Regions from separate parts of the Streptomyces sp. NPDC025784 genome, predicted to be linked through region 2. Evidence: riboswitches for the same ligand, from Rfam matches in the RefSeq annotation. Region 2 holds a riboswitch; the other holds the start of a gene.
The links. Region 2 has a riboswitch for cyclic di-AMP ahead of ACZ4IF_RS32255 (transglycosylase family protein). Riboswitches for the same ligand answer to the same signal wherever they lie in the genome.

Region 1: another riboswitch for cyclic di-AMP. It lies ahead of ACZ4IF_RS35715 (LysM peptidoglycan-binding domain-containing protein); the one in region 2 lies ahead of ACZ4IF_RS32255 (transglycosylase family protein).

What each region holds. Positions count from the first base shown of each region.
Region 1 is NZ_JBVHMN010000021.1:34,408-37,808, forward strand. It holds gene ACZ4IF_RS35710 (CocE/NonD family hydrolase) at 1-1,598, shown strand, start outside; cyclic di-AMP (ydaO/yuaA leader) riboswitch at 2,065-2,178, shown strand; gene ACZ4IF_RS35715 (LysM peptidoglycan-binding domain-containing protein) at 2,201-2,932, shown strand; gene ACZ4IF_RS35720 (HAD family hydrolase) at 3,078-3,401, opposite strand, start outside.
Region 2 is NZ_JBVHMN010000017.1:128,073-131,473, forward strand. It holds gene ACZ4IF_RS32245 (cytochrome P450 family protein) at 1-649, shown strand, start outside; gene ACZ4IF_RS32250 (transglycosylase family protein) at 834-1,808, shown strand; cyclic di-AMP (ydaO/yuaA leader) riboswitch at 1,992-2,155, shown strand; gene ACZ4IF_RS32255 (transglycosylase family protein) at 2,159-2,824, shown strand; gene eno (phosphopyruvate hydratase) at 3,322-3,401, shown strand, end outside.

The DNA.
Region 1 (3,401 bases), on a different contig from region 2:
GGGCCGCCGGCCTGCACGCCCGGTCGGCCGCGACGCTCGCCTCCGCCGCCCTTCCCCCGGACCCCGCGCACGTGGGCGAGGTGATGTGGCGGGACATGTGGGTGAAGCGGCTCCAAGCGGTGGAGCCACCCGTCCACACCTGGCTGGAGCACCAGACCCGGGACGCGTACTGGCGCCACGGGAGCGTCCGCGAGAACTACGGAGCGATCCGGGCGGCGGTCCTGGCGGTCGGCGGCTGGCACGACCCGTACCGCGACACGGTGCTGCGTCTGGTCGAGCACCTGCCACCCGATCGCGTACGCGGAGTGATCGGCCCGTGGTCGCACCACTACCCCGACCGGGACCGGCCGCCCGGCCCGGCGATCGGCTTCCTCCAGGAGACCCTGCGCTGGTGGGACCACTGGCTGCGCACCCCGGCGACGCCCGCCCCAGACCCCGACCCCGCCCCAGACCCAGACCCCGGCCCCGGCCCCGGCCCCGGCCCCGGCCCCGGCCCCGGCCCCGGCCCCGGCGGCATCATGGCGGAACCGCTCCTGCGCTCGTACGTCATGGACGCGCGCCCCCCGGCGACGACGTACCCGGTGATCACCGGCCGCTGGGTGGGTGATCCCGTGTGGCCGTCCCCCACCGTGACCCGGGTCACGTACGCGCTCCAGGGCGACCCGGTGACGGTGCGCTCGCCGCAGCACACCGGGGTGGACGCGGGCCGCACCGTCCCGCACGGCCACGACGCCGACCTGCCCCCGGACCAGCGCGAGGAGGACGCCCGCTCGGTCTGCTTCGAGTTCGAGGTCACGGAGGAGACCTGGGTCCTGGGCCGCCCGGCGGTCCGGCTGCGGCTGACCTCGCACTCCCCCCGGGGCCAGGTGATCGCCCGGCTGTGCGACGTGGCTCCCGACGGCGCCTCGACGCTCGTCACCCGGGGCGTGCTGAACCTGTCGGCGCGCCACGGCAGCGACCGGGCCACGACGTGGGTGCCGGGCGCGACGGAGGACGTGCTCGTCGAGCTGGCCCCCATCGGTCACGCGTTCCCGCCCGGGCATCACGTCCGGCTCGCCGTCTCCTCCGCGTACTGGCCGTGGGTCTGGCCCCAGCCCGGTCCGGAGACCGGCTTCACCCTGGACCCGGCGGCCGGCGCCCTCGAACTCCCGGTGAGGGCACGGGAGTCGGACCCGGCGATCGTCTTCGAGGAGCCGGAGCAGTCCGCGCCCCTCGGGGCGGCCTCCCCCGCGACGCTGGACGAGCCGCGCCCCGAGCGGCTCCTCGTGCACGACGTCGCCAAGGGCGAGTGGCGCCTGGAGACCGACGTCCGTCACGAAGGCACCCGTATCCACCCGGACGGCCTCGAAGTCACGGAGGACGTCGGGGAGTCGTACACGATCGACGAGTCCGGCCCCTTGTCGGCGCGCGCCCGCTCGGCCTGGTCGGTCCGCTTCCACCGCCCCGGCCTCCCCTGGGACGCCCGGGTGACGACGCGATCGGAACTCACCTGCTCCGAAGAGGAGTTCATCGCCTCCGACGAGGTCATCTGCAGGGACGGCGACGAGGTGGTCTTCCACCGGACGTGGGAGAAGCGGATCCCGCGCACGGCGGGCTAGGGCCGCCACCGGCCCGGCCCCGCCCGCCGGGGCGGCCGGACGCGCGGCCGCCCGGCCCCACGGAACCTCCTACACCCTGCCCGAGTTGCCCGATTTGCCCCCCTCGGACCACCGCCCTGCCGATGTCCGAATTGCCCAACTCGTACACATAGCCCATCGGGGCATGATGTCCGAGTTGCCGGTCTTGCCGCTTTGATTCGCCTTGGTCTCGTGAGTTGGGTCACGTACACCCTCGACCGGGAATTTACGCCGCCTTCACAGAACCCCTTTGCTAAAGGCAAGTTGAGGAACCAATTCCGGTTGAATCGGACGAATCGACGTCGCTTTAATCAGCTGAAAGCGATCTTCGTCCGAAATTCAGACCTTGTTCCCGACATGTGCTCTCGCATACGTTCACGTCGATCCCGGGCGGATCGCCGAATCCTGCCGCCGCCCGGACCCACCCACCCACGCACACACGGCAGGAGCGGGGGAACCCAGGCAAACCGTCGATCCGGGACAAACCGGAACGACTCGGGGTCAAGCCGCACAGAGAGCGCGGCCGGGCACCTCCCCGCCCGAACCCGACAGCTCACCTCGCAGGCGCAGGAGAGGAAACCGCCATGTCCGGACGACTCATGAACCGCCGCTTCAGGACCAGCCCCCTCGTCACCCGTGGCGTGCTCGCCGCCGGTGTGGGCGGAGTCGCCCTCGCGCTCCCCCTCCTGAGCGCCACCGGCGCCCAGGCCGCCACCGCGACCCAGACCGTCCGGGCGACCGTCCCCCAGGTGCAGCTCCTCACCTACACCGTGGTCGCCGGCGACACCCTCCAGACCGTCGCGAAGAAGAACCCGTCGAGCGGTGGCTGGCAGGCGCTGTACGACGCGAACAAGGCCGTCATCGGCCCCGACGCCGCCCACCTGCGCCCTGGACTGGTGCTGACGGTGGGTACGAAGAACCTCGCGACCGGCGTGGTGTCCCCGCTGACCAAGGCCGCACCGGCGGCAGGGGCCCCCTCCTCCGGCAAGACGTACACCAACAACCTCGACGGCTGGATCAAGCACTCCCTGGACATCATGGCCAAGGCGCGCATACCCGGCACGTACAACGGCATCCACCGCAACGTGATGCGCGAGTCCTCCGGCAACCCCCGTGCCATCAACAACTGGGACTCCAACGCCAAGGCCGGCATCCCCTCGAAGGGCCTCCTCCAGGTGATCGACCCCACCTTCAAGGCCTACCACGTCCCCGGCACCTCGATGGACCCGTACGACCCGGTCGCGAACATCACGGCCGCCTGCAACTACGCCGCGGCGAAGTACGGCTCGATCGACAACGTCAACGGAGCGTACTGACCCGGCGACAGCGGCACATCGCCTCCTCGGGGCGCGCGACGGACCTCCGCCCGCGCCCCGAATGAGAATCTTTGTCCGTCTTTCTCCGCTTTTCTCCTGTCGGGGTGTCCGCGCCCGGAAGGACATCCGCACCGCGACCGGACGTCTACACCCCGAAGAGCCGTTCCAGCACGACCGCGATGCCGTCGTCCTCGTTCGACAAGGTCACCTCGTCGGCCACCGCCTTCAGTTCCGGATGCGCGTTGGCCATGGCGATCCCGCGGGCCGCCCAGTCGAACATGGGGATGTCATTGGGCATGTCGCCGAAGGCGAGGGTCTCGGCGGGCGCGAGACCGAGGTGCGCCGCGGCGAGGGCCAGACCCGTCGCCTTGGTCACACCGCATGGCTGGAGTTCGACGGTGCCCGGCCCCGACATGGTGACCGTCGCCAGCGAGCCGACCACCGACCGTGCCGCCGACGCCAACTCGTC
Region 2 (3,401 bases):
CAAGCGGGAGGCGCTGCCCGAGCACCCCGCACCCGGCGAGGACCTCATCTCCGGGCTCATCCGCGCCTCCGACCACGGCGAGCACCTCACCGAGAACGAGGCCGCGGCGATGGCGTTCATCCTGCTCTTCGCGGGATTCGAGACGACGGTCAACCTCATCGGCAACGGCACCTACGCCCTCCTCACCCACCCCGGGCAGCGGGCCCGCCTCCAGACCTCCCTCGCCGCGGGGGAGCGGGGACTGCTGGAGACCGGGGTCGAGGAACTCCTGCGCTACGACGGGCCGGTCGAGCTCGCCACCTGGCGGTTCGCCACGGAGCCCGTGCGGATCGGCGGGCAGGACATCGCGCCCGGCGATCCCGTCCTCGTCGTCCTGGCGGCTGCGGACCGTGACCCCGCACGGTTCGAACAGCCGGACACGCTCGACCTGTCCCGGCGTGACAACCAACACCTCGGGTACGGCCACGGCCTTCACTACTGTCTCGGCGCGCCGCTCGCCCGTCTGGAGGGGCAGACCGCGCTCGCCACGCTCCTCACCCGCCTGCCCGATCTGCAACTCGCGGGGGATCCGGCCGATTTGCGCTGGCGCGGTGGCCTCATTATGCGTGGATTGCGCACACTTCCGGTGGAGTTCACGCCGATCAGGTAGGCATGCCGCGGAACGACGTCCCGATGGGTGTCGGGTGACGGTCCGTCACATCTGTGATCTTCACGTGATCTGCGCTGCATCGACTTGTGACAAGCGTTCGAGTGCGGATACGTTCACCCAGCAACGCGGCCCATCTGTCGCTGTAGCCGCTGTAGTCACCTGCTGTCACGCGAAAGGCTTCCGCATGCTCTCCGGGAACGGCCGTCACCGTCGCCCCCGTCAGGCCCCGGCTCTCATCGTCGCCGCTGGAGTGACCGGTTCGGCCATCGCGATCCCGCTGCTCGGCGCCACCAGCGCGAGCGCCGCCGACGGCACCACGTGGGACCGGGTCGCGGAGTGCGAGAGCGGCGGCGCCTGGAGCGCCGACAACGGCAACGGCTACTACGGCGGCCTGCAGTTGACCCAGGACAACTGGGAGAGGTACGGCGGTCTCGCCTACGCCGCGAGCGCCGACCAGGCCAGCCGCTCGCAGCAGATAGCGGTCGCCGAGAAGGTCCTCGACGGCGAGGGGCTCACCGCCTGGCCGACCTGCGGGCCGCTCTCCGGGCTCAGCAGGAACTCCGCTGACGTCGAGGTCGACACGGGCCTGGGCAACGGCTCCTCGAACGAGGGCGGCTCTTCGGACTCGTCCGATTCGTCCTCTTCAACTGATTCTTCCGACTCCTCTCTCTCGTCCGGTTCGTCCTCCCTGACCGACACCTCGCGCGAGGGCGGGAACTCCACCAAGTCCGACACCTCGTCGGACGGGGACTCCCAGGACTCGGACCGCTCGGACCAGGCGACGCCGAAGAGCGATGAATCGGACAAGTCTGGCCGGAATGACGAGTCTTCGGAGGTGTCCGAGGGCGGCACGGCCGGAGCCGGCCGCCATCGCGGCGACAGCGCCGACGAGGATGCGACGCAGGGCGCGGGTGACGCCCGCGAGGACGGCACTCCGGGGCGGCACGCCTCCCGCGGCTCGGGCCCCTCGCGTGAATCCGCCGACGGTTCCTACACCGTGCGCAACGGCGACAGCCTCTCGACGATCGCCGACGCCCTCGACCTGCCGGGCGGATGGTCCGGGCTGTACGACGCGAACAAGAAGACGGTCGGCGCCGACCCTGACCTCATCCTCCCCGGTCAGAGCCTTGCAGTTGATGCCGAATCGGGCGAAAAGTAGCGGGAGTTCGCGTCACGGTTCGCCGTGGAATGTCCGGTTTGGTGCGAGTGAGAGATGAGTCTCAGAGGCCCTGATCGTCTTTGGAATTCCGTCGACCGCATGCCTACGGTCGTGATCGCTCGCCACAGCGGGCCCCGACGGTCGCAACGCCGAATCCTGCCGACGGCCGTACGGGAACAGCCGACGCGTCAAGCGCCGTGGGCAGGAGCGGGGGACCCAAGGTAAGTGCCGCGACCGGTTGTTGGACCGGGAGCGGCTAGGGGTGGAGCCGAGCGCTGGAGCGCACGGCCGGGCACTCACCCGCCCGAACCCGACAGCTCACCTCGCAGGCGTCGGTGAGGGGATCCTCCATGCTGTTTTCCGACAAGGGCAAGCACCGTCGTCCGTCCAAGGCCGCACGTGTCGCCGCCCTCGCCGGTGTCACCGGTGTCGCCATCGCCGCTCCGCTGATGGCCGCCGGCAACGCCTCCGCCGCCACCGCGTCCGAGTGGGACGCCGTCGCCCAGTGCGAGGCCGGCGGCAACTGGGCCATCAACACCGGCAACGGCTACTACGGCGGCCTGCAGTTCGCGGCCTCCACCTGGGCCGCGTACGGCGGCACCGCCTACGCCTCCACCGCCGACAAGGCCTCCAAGGCCCAGCAGATAGCCATCGGCGAGAAGGTCCTCGCCGCGCAGGGCAAGGGCGCCTGGCCGACCTGCGGTACGGGCCTGTCGAGCGCCACGTACAACGGCGGCACCGCGGACTCCGCGTCGAGCACCACCACCCGTACGACGGAGCAGCCCGCCTCGCGTTCGGCCGAGCGCCCGGCCGCCGAGAAGACCGTCACCACCCCGACCGGCGAGAGGGTCAAGAAGGGTGACGGCGAGTACAAGGTCGTCAAGGGCGACACCCTCAGCTCCATCGCCGAGAAGAAGCACGTCAAGGGTGGCTGGCAGCAGCTGTTCAAGCTGAACAAGGACATCGTCGACGACGCCGACTTCATCTTCCCGGGCCAGCAGCTGCACCTCGGCTGACCGGCCCTCGCGCGGCGGCCGCGCCCCCCCACCGTCCTCCGTGCGTCCGTCCGCGTCCGCAGCCCCCACCTGCGTCCGCGCCCCCACCGGCCGTGTGCGGTCCGGACCGGCGTCCACGCCGTCCGGTCCGGCCCCACACCGCCGGCCGCGGCCCGGCAGCGGTCCTCGAAAGGCCTCAGCCGGTTCATGGCTCTCCCCTGGAGAAGGTCTCCACACTGGAGGCCTGGTGAGGGTCACCCCCGTCCCCACGGGCTCCCCGCCCCGGCACGTGTTCCCCCGCACGCGCCGGGGCGGGGCTTTTCGTGCGGGGCGGTATTCATGTACGGGGCAGGTTTTTGTTCCGTTCGGAAACAATTTACGCTCGGTTCTGCTCAAGGGGTGGTCGTCAGGCTGGCCGATCCCCCCGAGGCGGTTAGGCTCATGTCGCGAAGCCGTCCCAGGCTCCGCGCCGTGCCGGGCCCGGTGTCCGGCGTACCCGCGTCACATCCCAGAAGGAGATGCTCGTGCCGTCCATCGACGTCGTCGTAGCCCGGGAAATCCTGGACTCCCGAGGCAACCCCACGGTCGAGGTCGAGGT